2 regions of the Ascidiaceihabitans sp. genome follow, and region 1 is predicted to be linked to the other one. Evidence: riboswitches for the same ligand, from Rfam matches in the RefSeq annotation. Region 1 holds a riboswitch; the other holds the start of a gene.
What was found. Region 1 has a riboswitch for cobalamin ahead of ABJL60_RS14985 (DUF1636 domain-containing protein). Riboswitches for the same ligand answer to the same signal wherever they lie in the genome.

Region 1 (5,804 bases):
AGCGTTCCATGTGCGCCCACATGGACCAGCGCATCGATCTTTTGCGCACGCAGCCACAGATAGAACGCCACATAGGAATGGCGCGGCGTGCGGGCCAGATCGTGGTAATCATCTTCGCGGGTTTTCATTTCCCCGCGCTCTGGCTGCAAAGCAACCAGCACCGCACCCCTGCGGGTGGCGGGAAATCTGAGCGCACCGTCGTGGCACATCGGATCGTCAGCGGCGTTGCCCCAAGCGTCCTGCAGGTCGCGCTGTAGCTGGTCTGGTAGTGTGTCAAGCGCGGTTTGGTATTCCGCAAGAGGCCACGCAAGTGTGTCTTTCAGCGCCTCTTGCAGCGGGGGGCCTGCGGGTGCGCTTAAATCATCCAGGATCGCATCGGTCGACGCCAGCGCGTCCAGCCCAACGGCGTGGGCCATGTTCCAATCCTTGCCGGGGTACGTCGACAACACGATCGCGGGGGCTTTACCTTCCTGTTTTTGCAATGCAATCCAGCCCATCACCTGATCGGTAATGGCCGCAATGCGTGCGGCGACAGGGCGATGCGTGAAGCGGGAATACTCTAGCGCGGCGTCCTTCTTTCCCGGCTCTTTGAAGCTGGCCACACCTGCAAAAATGCGCCCGTCCACTTCGGGCAGGACTACATGCATCGCAAGGTCCGTTGGGGACAATCCGCGTTCTGCCTCGGCCCATGCTTTCTGGCGCGATGTGCCAAGGGCGATCTGAAACACAGGCACGTTGCCTGCGTCCAACGGCGATGTGCCATCTGCGCCTTTGCCGGAAAAGGAAGTGGCGTTGACGATGGCGTCGGGCTGCAGCGTGACCACCTGGCGTCGTAACCAACCTGCTGCGTCCGGGGCTTTGAGCGATGGCGCGAAAATGGCCACCACGTCGCAGCCTTTGGCGCGGAAACTGTCGAACAGCGCCTTGATCGGGGCCATGTCAGCAGAGGTCAGGTAAGCGCGGTAAAAACTGATCAGGATGCGGGGTTTGTCGCCTTGCGACAAGCAGGCAACGGGACAGGTCACGCCGTGTTCAGGCGTCCATGCACCGACGCTTGGCACCACTTTGGACCCGCGCACGGGGCCAGCGTAAAGCCCGGCGGCGAGGGCAAGCTGGGCTAGGGCGGCTTGGGCCGCGACTTCGCCGCCCTGGTCACATAAATGCGAAAGGCGGCGCAGTGTAGATTTGGGCAAGGTGGACACGTCGTCCAGCCGCGTGTCCTCGCGCCCGTCCGCAGGCAGCACGGCCAAGGCGATGCCTTTAGCGCGACACAGGGTTTCTACCTGTTGCAGGCCGTAAGACCAATATGCATAGCCACCGATCAGGCGGATCAAGATGCCCTTGGCCCCTTCAAGCGTCTGTTCCACGTAAGTGTCGACAGACAAAGGGTGTTTCAGCGCCGTTAGGTTGGCAAGCCGCGTTGTGGGCAGCTTGCCTTTGGCACGGGCAAAGCCTGCCGCAAAGGCCCCAAGGTCAGAATCGGAAAACGACAACACCACAAGGTCTGCCGGGCTTTGCCCGAGGTCCATGGGGGTTTCAGATTCCTCTAACCCGTGGCTTTCACGAAAGACGACGTGCACAGCATTCTACCCGATCAAAGCCGCGCGAATGGCGTCGGGGTTCACGTCGTCATGTTCGGCGATGACAACCAAACGCCCACGTCGCTCTGATGCGCCCCATGGTTGGTCGTATTGCTGACGCACGCGCGCACCGACGGCTTGAACGAGCAGTCGCATGGGTTTGCCTGTGACGGCCGCATAGCCTTTGACGCGCAGGATGTTTTGATCCTTGGCCATGGCTTCGATGCGGTTGACCAACTCGGCGGGATCGCTGACTTCGGGGATGTCGACCACGATGGATTCAAAGTCGTCGTGTTCGTGGTCGTGGTGCCCATCGTGATGGGACGGACGCGCGTCCATGTCGTCTTCGGCGGCGGCTTCTAGTCCAAGGATCACGCGGGGGTCCACGATGCCCTCGGAAATTTCCACGATGGGAAGCGGACGGGGGGCTTCTGCGTCGATCACCGCACGGGCTTTGGCAATGCCGTCAGCGCCGGCCAGATCGGTTTTGGTCAAAAGGATGATGTCGGCGCAGGAAATCTGGTCCTCGAACACTTCGGACAGGGGCGTTTCATGGTCTAGGCTGTCGTCGGCTTCGCGCTGGGCGTCGACGGCTTTGACGTCAGGGGCGAAACGGCCATCGGCCACGGCCTCTGCATCTGCCAAAGCGATCACGCCATCGACGGTGATTTTCGAGCGGATATCGGGCCAGTCGAACGCCTTCAGCAAAGGCTTCGGCAAGGCCAGACCGGAGGTTTCGATCAGGATGTGATCGGGGCGGGGCTCCAGCGCCATCAGGGCTTCAATGGTCGGGATGAAATCGTCTGCGACTGTGCAGCAGATGCAGCCGTTTGACAGTTCCATGATGTTTTCGGCGGGGCAATCGGGGATCGCGCAGGATTTCAGGATGTCGCCATCCACGCCTACATCGCCAAATTCATTGACGACCACTGCAAGGCGTTTGCCTTGCGGGTTCTGGATCAGGTGCTTGATCAGTGTTGTTTTGCCCGCGCCGAGAAAGCCTGTGATGACGGTGACGGGAAGTTTTGAAAGATCGCTCATTTGGCGGCGTCCTCTGGCAGGTTCAGGGGGGGGATTCGGGCAACGCAGTTCTTGCGGAAATGTTCAGGGCGTTCGCGCCATGGCACAAACCCGTCAGCGGCGTTGTAGTAGCGGGTTACGCCATCGGTGACGATTTCGACCTGTGTTTCGGGGTCAAGATTGCCATAAACATAGGCGTAGCGGTTGCCGCCGCGCATCATGATGTTGCACCCACCTTGGCAATTGGTGAAGCACTGCGTGGGGCGCACGGTGACATGCGCGGGCAGGTCTTCTTTTAACATGGCCTCATATAACAAGTTGCCGGGGCGCAGCGCATCATCTTCGATGGCGCGGCCCATTTTGCAGGTCGTACAGACCAATAATTCCACTGGTTCTAAAGTCGTTTCAGTCATTCCATAGCCTTTGTGTTCTGGCTGGAAAGAGCAGGGTCATCCGAAACCTCGAAAGAGGCTCGCATGCCCGGAACACCCCGTCCGGTTCGCGTTTCAGTTCTGCTGGCAGGTCTCCCGGCTTGCGGATTTGCGCATTCTGCGCGCGGTGCGCCCTACCTTCCCAGCAAAAGCCAGTGGTGTGGGGCGACCTCTCCGGTCACGGTCGCGGGGGCGGCTGCGCTTTGCGAAATTTCGCGTATCGCATTCCCTTTTCACCTGTCCTAGAACAGGAACCAACGGGTTAGGCTTTGCGCCTGCGTGCCCTTATTGTCAAGCACAACAGGAGTCTTCCATGATCGACGAAAACACCCGCCACACCGAGAAGATGAAAAAGATCAAAGCAGCGCGCGATCGGATGATGGAAACCAAGACCGAGGAAAAGGGTTTGATCGTGGTGCATACGGGGCCGGGAAAAGGGAAGTCTTCCAGCGGTTTTGGGATGATAATGCGCTGTATTGCCCATGAAATGCCGTGCGCTGTGGTGCAATTTATCAAGGGCAATTGGATGACGGGGGAACGTCAGTTTCTGACGGAACGCTTCGCGGATGAATGTAAGTTCATTGTTTCTGGCGAAGGGTTTACATGGGAAACTCAGGACCGTGAACGCGACATTGCAGCGGCCAAGGCAGGCTGGGAGCAGGCTAAAGAGGTGATCCTAGACCCGAACATACAGTTTGTGCTGCTCGACGAGATCAACATCGCCCTGCGCAACGACTATCTGGACATCGACGAGGTGGTGGAGTTCTTGCAAACGCAAAAACCGTTCATGACCCATGTGGTTTTGACAGGGCGAAACGCAAAAGAGGAGTTGATCGAGGCGGCGGATATGGTGACCGAGATGGGGAACGTGAAACATCCGTTCCGTGATGGAATCAAGGCGCAGAAGGGTGTGGAGTTTTGAGCACTCCTTTTGATCTTGTGGTTTGGGACTTTGACGGCGTCCTGAATGCGAACATCGTTGATGGTCGATTTGTATGGGTGGATCAGATCGAAGCAGATCTAGGCGTAAACCGCGAGCGCTTCCAAAACTTTGTGTTCCGATCCGGTTTGATCCAGGATGTCGTTGCGGGACGGCGCGATTTGCTCGAAGTGGTTGCAGATTGGATCACTCGGGAACGCTTGAAAATCGACGCAGATGCGTTTCTGGACTATTGGTTTGAGCATGATGCGTTGCCCGATCCACAGGTAATCGATTGGCTCAAAGGTTACGGTGGACGCAGTGTGATTGGCACAAACAATGAAGCCCGCAGAGCCGCCTACATCGAAAATCAGATGGGGTTCGGTGCACATGTCGAAGCTGTATTTGCATCTGGACGAATGAAAGTCGCCAAACCGGATCAGGCCTTTTTTGAACAAATTGAAACTTGGAGCGGGACCTCTGGCGATAAAATCCTGCTGGTCGATGATACACTAAAGAATATAGAGGCCGCACAGGCTAAAGGATGGCAGGGCCTGTATTTCACTCCTGAAACGCGAAACCATCTGCCAGCATTGCTTGGGCTGGAGGTGTGACCAAAGCCATCATGATCCAAGGCACCGGCTCCAACGTTGGGAAATCCATGTTGGTGGCGGGGTTGTGCCGCGCAGCCCAGCGACGTGGGCTGTCTGTTGCCCCGTTCAAACCGCAGAATATGTCGAACAATGCAGCGGTGACCTCGGATGGGGGTGAAATTGGACGGGCGCAGGCCTTGCAGGCGCTGGCATCGGGCCTTGCGCCGCACACGGATATGAACCCTGTTTTGTTGAAGCCTGAAACGGATGTGGGCAGTCAAGTGGTGGTGCAAGGCAGGCGTATTGCGACGGTGAAAGCGCGGGAATATGCGACGTTGAAACCGACATTGATGGCGTCGGTTCTGGAAAGCTTTGACCGGCTTAAGACGCGTCATGATTTGGTGATTGTAGAGGGGGCAGGAAGCCCGGCGGAGGTGAACCTGCGTCACGGTGATATTGCGAACATGGGGTTTGCAGAGGCGGCGAACGTGCCTGTAATCCTATGTGGAGACATTGATCGGGGTGGCGTGATCGCACAAGTGGTCGGCACGCAAACCGTCATGTCTGAGGCTGACAATGCGCTGGTTTCCGGCTTTATGATCAACAAGTTTCGCGGCGATCCGAGCTTGTTCGACGATGGGTATCAAATGATTGCAGACCACACCGGCTGGGTTGGTTTCGGTGTGTGCCCATGGTTCAAGGATGCATGGCGTTTGCCAGCGGAGGATGCTTTGGACATCCGTTCCGGTCCGCAAAATGGCGGGTTGAAAATTGTTTGCCTGACCTTGTCGCGCATCGCCAATTTTGACGACATGGACCCGCTTGCGCAGGAGCCGGGGGTGTCGATGGTGATGCTGAAAGCGGGCGAGGTCATTCCTGCGGATGCTGATTTAGTTATTGTGCCGGGGTCCAAATCCACGCGTGGCGACTTGGCCTTTTTGCGCGATCAAGGATGGGATGTGGATCTGATGGCCCATTATCGCCGTGGTGGGCATGTGTTGGGGATTTGCGGCGGTTATCAGATGCTTGGCACTGTAATCCGCGATCCTGACGGTATTGAAGGAACTGCTGGCGAAAGCACCGGTTTGGGGCTTTTGGACGTCACAACAGACATGATTTCGGACAAGCGCCTGACGGAAGTGCGTGCCGTGCATGCGGCTTCGGATTTGCCGTTTGAAGGGTACGAAATTCACATCGGACGCACGGAAGGGCGCGATTGCCAGCGTCCGTTTGCTTTTGTGGATGGGAATGCCGAGGGAGC
Region 2 (5,804 bases), on a different contig from region 1:
CGCCACCATGACCCCTGTGATCAAAGCGCCGATTACAAAAATGGTCAGCCTGAAACGCGCCACCGGAATGCCAAGTGTCGTGGCGGTTTCATCGCCTATCGTCATCGCGTTCAGTGTACTTGATTTCAGCCATAGATATGTTCCGCACAAAAGAAGGACGACGGCCGGATACATCAATTGGTCCCATTGGGCCAAGCCAAGGCCGCCCAACATCCAAAACACCACGGTATGGGCCGCTTTCGGATCGCCAAGAAAGATCAAGACGTTCGCGGCTGACATCACGATAAAAGACACGGCCACACCCGCCAGAACCAGCCGGTCGGCGCTGGTGGCGGATGCAAATTGTGAGACCGCCAGTACAATCAATGTCGCCGCCAAAGAGCCGAGGAATGCGAACAAGGGGACAGTCAAAAGCCCAATGAACAGCCCTGTGTGTAACAGGGCCAATATCGCCCCGAAAGCTCCGCCTGCCGAAATGCCAAGCAGGTGTGGATCTGCCAGTGGGTTCCGCGTCACAGCTTGAAGGCTTGCGCCGACCATTGCGAGACCCGCGCCCACCAAACAGGCAAGGATGGCCCTTGGCAGGCGGATGTTCCAGACGATGGCCTCCCGGCCTTTGGACCAGTCTTGCGTGATCGTCTCCGGAGCAATCTTGTTAACCAGAATGCTCCAGACGGTTTCAAGCGGGACAGCCACGGCCCCGACGCTGACTGCAATCGACAACGACCCGAACAACGCCACAACACCCAAGAGGGCGATGATCCGAAGACCTCTGGCTTTTTTGGGATGCGTTTTGGTTGCAGTTTGCGTCATGCGAAATCATTCAGCCCTAAATGCGGCAGCAAGAGTTTTGACGGCCTCGATGTTGCGTGGCCCGGGGGTCGCTTCCACATATTCCAGCACCACAAACCGGTTGTTCCGTACGGCGTCAATGTCGGCAAACGCGGGATTGGACATCATGAATTCAATCTTCTGATCGGCGGTGACTTCGCCGTAGTTTACGATCACGACGATTTCGGGATTGCGATCAACCACGGCTTCCCAACCGACGGTGGCCCAGCTTTTGTCCAGATCGTTCATGATGTTGGTGCCGCCTGCAGCTTCAATCAGCGCGTTGGGCATAGCGAATTGGCCTGCGGTAAACGGCACATCTTCGCCGCTGTCATAGACAAAAACCCGCGGGGCCGTTTCCAGCGCTGGCTGATCCTCCAGAAATGCCGCCAATTCGGATTGATATCCTTCGATCAGTGTCTCGGCGCGGGTCGAGACGCCAAAGATCGCCCCCAGATTGCGCAGGTCGTTGTACATGTCATCCATAGAAGCGGCATCTTTTGGGCCAACGTGGATGCAGCTTTCGGTCAATTCATAAACCGCGATGCCAAAGGGGGCCAGCGTCTGTGGCGTAACCTCGCCGCCGACACGCATGCCATAGTTCCAACCCGCAAAGAAAAAGTCGGCATCAGCGCCGATGAGGACTTCTTTTGTGGGGTATTTAGATGACAGTTCAGGAAGCGCTTCAACGCCCATCGTCATTTTGTCGTCTAGCGTCTTCCAGCCTGAAATGCCCGTGTAACCGACCATATGGTCCTGAAGCTTAAGCGCCAGCATCATTTCTGTCAGGTTCACGTCGTTGGATATCGCGGCCTTTGGTGGTGTTGCAAATGTGACAGTGCGGCCGCAGCTTTGCACCGTGGTTTGGGCCATGGCAGTGCTTGCCAGGGAAAGGGCCATCAAAGCCGTAAATGCGAGTTTCATGTTTGGGGGTCTTTCATTCGGGAAGGCTAAAGGAAAAGTGGGACGCGCCACTCAGGCTGAGGTTTTCGCGTTGTGCGACGACCTGAAACGTATCCGTCACAAGTTGGTCTGAAAGCAAAGCCTGTGGGGGGCCGAAGCCTTGCGGGTATCCGTCTTTCAGGATCAACACATCATCACAGACGTGAGCGGCCATGTTTAGATCATGCAAAGAGACGACAATGGTCAGGCCCAGTTTTTGAATCAACGCAATGACTTCAAGCTTATGACGGACATCGAGGTGGTTGGTAGGTTCATCAAGGATCAGAACCTGCGGTTCCTGTGCCAAGGCCCGCGCGACCATGACCCTTTGTCTTTCACCCCCCGATAAAGTGCTGAAATCCCGATGGGCCAATTCAAGAAGGTTGAGCTGTTCAAGGACGCCGTCCACGACGTTTTCATCTTTCTTGCCAACTGCGGCAAAGCCTGACCGGTATGGCGTTCTGCCCAAGCGAACGATCTCTCGTACCGTTAGGTCAAATGCGGATGCCTGTTCTTGCAGCACGGCGGCGATCCGTGTTGCCGCGTCACGCGCAGTCAGTGACCAAATGTCTTGGCCACCGACCAGCACCTGACCCGTTTGAGGCTTTTGAAAGCGATACAGCAACCGCAGCAGAGTGGACTTTCCAGCGCCGTTTGGACCGACAACGCCCAACACGCGCCCTGCAGAAATGGTGAAGGTCGTGGAATGCAGAACGGGTTGGGATGATCTGGCGGGCGTCCAACTGACGTCCCGCACGGCAAGATCAGCGGCCTTCATGATGCGCGAACAGCGTTGGCTTCGACCGCAATTATCGCGGCAGGCACACGCGCCAATGTAGAGGTGCGCAGTTTGCCAGGTCGATCCAGAGACGAACACCATCCATCATGTAAATGGGCATATTGCGTGGCAAAACTGACAAGATCATCCACATCCACGGCAGGATCAATGTCGCCAAACAGATAGGTCGCTTTGCGACTGCCGTGATAGGCAACCGTACAGGGCCTATCGCAGCCCGCCATGCAGGCAACGCCCGAAATTTCAAAATCGTCCGCGATTGCGTCCCCTGCGTTTTGGATCGCTGTTCGAAGCTTTTCGATCAATTCATAGCCGGGCCGACATTCAGTGCCTTTATGTCGGCATGATGTGCAAATCGTTATTTTATGGGTGTGCTCTTTGTTCATATCGCCCTCCGCGATGATGCGGGGTGCCGGGCAGATGCATATTCAGGTCAGGGAAATCCCATGCCGCCATCATAACCTCCGAACCAGAATCCCCGTCTGGGTTGAGTTGCATTGACGGCACCAAAGCGCCGCTTGATGGCAGGTCTCCTGACTTGCGGATCAGCGTTTCCCCGAACCTTCCCAAGCCCTACAGGCCCAGTGGTTTTTATCGAGGTCACTCACCGCTCACAGTTGCGGGGGCAGTTACGGATTTGGCGCTTTGAGCTTGGCCTCACCGTATTCCCTTTTCATTCCAGGCGCGTGTAAGACGACTGGAAACCATCTTCTTCATCCTTGCGATAGTCACGTTCCAAGGTCAATCAAAATGCAGGCACATTGCTTTTATAAAGCGACATCAAGACGTGAACGGGGCGCGTGGGGTGTCACTCATATGGATCAGGTCAGGGTTTAAAGGTCTCTAACACAGTTTCCGCATCGGTCTCGGGATTGACGATACAAAGCCTGAACACCATCTCGCCGCGCCATTTCGTGGGCAAACACAGCAGGGCACCAGAATGGCAGCGCATCGCCGATGTCTTCCCCATCCAGTTTCCGGGCATAGCGGTGGACTGCGTAAGTGGCCCAAGCAATCGGCCCCGGCGCATTCGCATCACCAATCAGTTTGACTGATTTGATCCCGGCGTCGGCCCATTCTGCCTCGCGCGTTTTCAGATCGTTGTAGACGGCGTTGTTTTCCAAGCGCGAAGACACAAGCAGAACCCCGTCACATCTTCTTTAAAGTGGGACGGGCCAGAACATTCTTCCCATGTGCCCTGCGCCAAATCCCAAAGGTCAGGTAGGTTGCGGTTCATATCGACAAATTCGCGCACCTCGGCATTCGAAAACCCAAGCTGCCCGATGGTTTCGTCCAATGACAGGCCCAATGTCCATCGGCCCAAATAGGATGTCGTAGCGGAGATCACGCACGGGGAAGCTGCTGTTGGAAAGCTGCTGTGTTTGCAGTCGTGACAGAATAACGGCTTAGGGTGGGCTTAAATCTTTTGCGACGCAGGGACGCCGGGGTATCCCCATTTCGAGATCGACTGCGTTGCGTGATCAATGAAGGTATCCACGGATAAAACCGACCGTGCGCCGTGTGGGATCACGAACCCCAATCGCATAGGGCGGTGCGTGCCCTCCAATGGAATAAACCGCAATTCGCGCCCGTCAGGTGACAGGTCTGAATGGGGCCGGATGTTGGCCATGGAAAATCCGAAACCATTCGCCACCAAAGACCGCATTACCGCCATATCGCGTGTCCGTTCCACGATTTTCGGGGCGACAGAAGCCTGTTCAAAAATGCTAAGGAAATAGGTGCTGCTGATCGGCAGATCGAGCAAGACCATTGGATGGTTCGCCAACATTTTGACCGAGACGGATTTGTGATCTGCCAAAGGATGATACCCCGACACGACCGCATACAACGGCAGTGAGCGGACAGGGATGAACTCCAGATCAGGCGGAATTTCCAGATCATACGTTAAGGCCACGTCAATTTCAGCGCATCTGAGCTTTTCGATCAGTGTCTCTTGGTCACATTCAAATTGTGAAACCTGTACGTCGGGATGAGCGTCTTGAAACCTGCGCCGGATTGCGGGCAACAACACCTGCACAAACGTCAAAAGACAGCCGACATTCAGCGGGCCTTGCACGTTGCCCGATATGGTGCCCGCAAGCCGGTTAAGACCTTCGGCCTCGTTCAGAACCCGGCGCGCCTGATCCATGAATTGCCGGCCTGCCTGCGTCAATCTTAGGCCGTGGGCGTGTTTGCGTACAAACAGCGGTAGGCCAAATTCAGCCTCTAACTGGGTGATCGCAGCCGAGATCGAGGGCGAAGACACGTTGACCATCGCACTTGCTTGCGCAATGGACCCCTGTTCGCCGACAGAGACGAAGTATTCCAATTGCCGCAATGTGAAACGTGATGCCATTAAGCCAACATGCCTGAACCGCAGACAGGATCAAGCTGAATAAGGGGCCACATAAATGGGGCAGGTGTTCAGATCTGCAAAAGCGGTGACGCGATAAGAAAGGCCCTATTCGTCACCGGGCACGCCATAAGAAGGGGCCTCGCGGGGGTCAATTGCGCGTTGCACATAGGCGTCCAGTTGGGGCTTGTAGATCTCCCAAGCCGTTGCGACGCTTTCGATCGGACAGGTTTCTGTCCAATCGCAGCGCAAATCCGCCACGGGCCACGCGACCTTGTCCACCAACAGCATTCCAGCGGAATGAAGCGGCCCCGCTTCGCCACCCTGTGCCAGCCCCGCACGCATCGCGGCAATCAGGCGATCCCCAAGGTGCCCCGTAGACGCAAGAAACCCGTCCACAACCGCCTGCGGCACACCGTCGTTGGCCAGCATGTTGCCGCCGGACGCCACATCCTGCGCTTGCGCTTGGGTCCAAATGCCAAGGGAATTCGGGCCGGAATGGATCGCCGTGGCACCTGTTTTATCGACCGCCAAGACCTGACGGTATTCGATGAATTTTCCTTGCGCCTGTACGGCCGCGATGGCCTGTGACGCATGCATCCCTTCGGCCATCAGATCAAGCGCCAATGGCCCCAGTGTCGGGTCTGTTACATTCTGTGAGGCGACGGCGCCAACGCCTGCACGCGCATAGGCGCATCGCGCCGCAACGGCGGGGGAAGAGGATGAAATCGCCAGACCAAACATGCCAGTCTCGGCGCAGCGGGCAACAAGGGAAAAGGTCATGCGGGGATCACCGCCGTGCCATCAATTTCGACCAGCCATTCGGGCCGCGCGAGGGCCTGCACAACCAAACCTGTCGACACCGGATGCACGCCTTTGATG

Region 2: it holds a riboswitch for cobalamin, as region 1 does, so the genes downstream of both, ABJL60_RS10990 (DUF1636 domain-containing protein) here and ABJL60_RS14985 (DUF1636 domain-containing protein) in region 1, are expected to answer to the same signal.

Annotation. Positions count from the first base shown of each region.
Region 1 covers NZ_JBDWQO010000015.1:84,128-89,931, reverse strand. Annotated here, with positions in the region: gene cobN (cobaltochelatase subunit CobN) at 1-1,580, opposite strand, end outside; gene cobW (cobalamin biosynthesis protein CobW) at 1,587-2,621, opposite strand; gene ABJL60_RS14985 (DUF1636 domain-containing protein) at 2,618-3,013, opposite strand; cobalamin riboswitch at 3,100-3,305, opposite strand; gene cobO (cob(I)yrinic acid a,c-diamide adenosyltransferase) at 3,345-3,953, shown strand; gene ABJL60_RS14975 (HAD family hydrolase) at 3,950-4,564, shown strand; gene ABJL60_RS14970 (cobyric acid synthase) at 4,561-5,804, shown strand, end outside.
Region 2 covers NZ_JBDWQO010000011.1:56,039-61,842, reverse strand. Annotated here, with positions in the region: gene ABJL60_RS11005 (iron ABC transporter permease) at 1-813, opposite strand, end outside; gene ABJL60_RS11000 (ABC transporter substrate-binding protein) at 820-1,755, opposite strand; gene ABJL60_RS10995 (ABC transporter ATP-binding protein) at 1,769-2,551, opposite strand; gene ABJL60_RS10990 (DUF1636 domain-containing protein) at 2,548-2,955, opposite strand; cobalamin riboswitch at 3,075-3,293, opposite strand; gene ABJL60_RS10985 (hypothetical protein) at 3,403-3,705, opposite strand; gene ABJL60_RS10980 (hypothetical protein) at 3,663-3,917, opposite strand; gene ABJL60_RS10975 (LysR family transcriptional regulator) at 3,987-4,925, opposite strand; gene ABJL60_RS10970 (DUF1028 domain-containing protein) at 5,031-5,705, opposite strand; gene ABJL60_RS10965 (RidA family protein) at 5,702-5,804, opposite strand, start outside.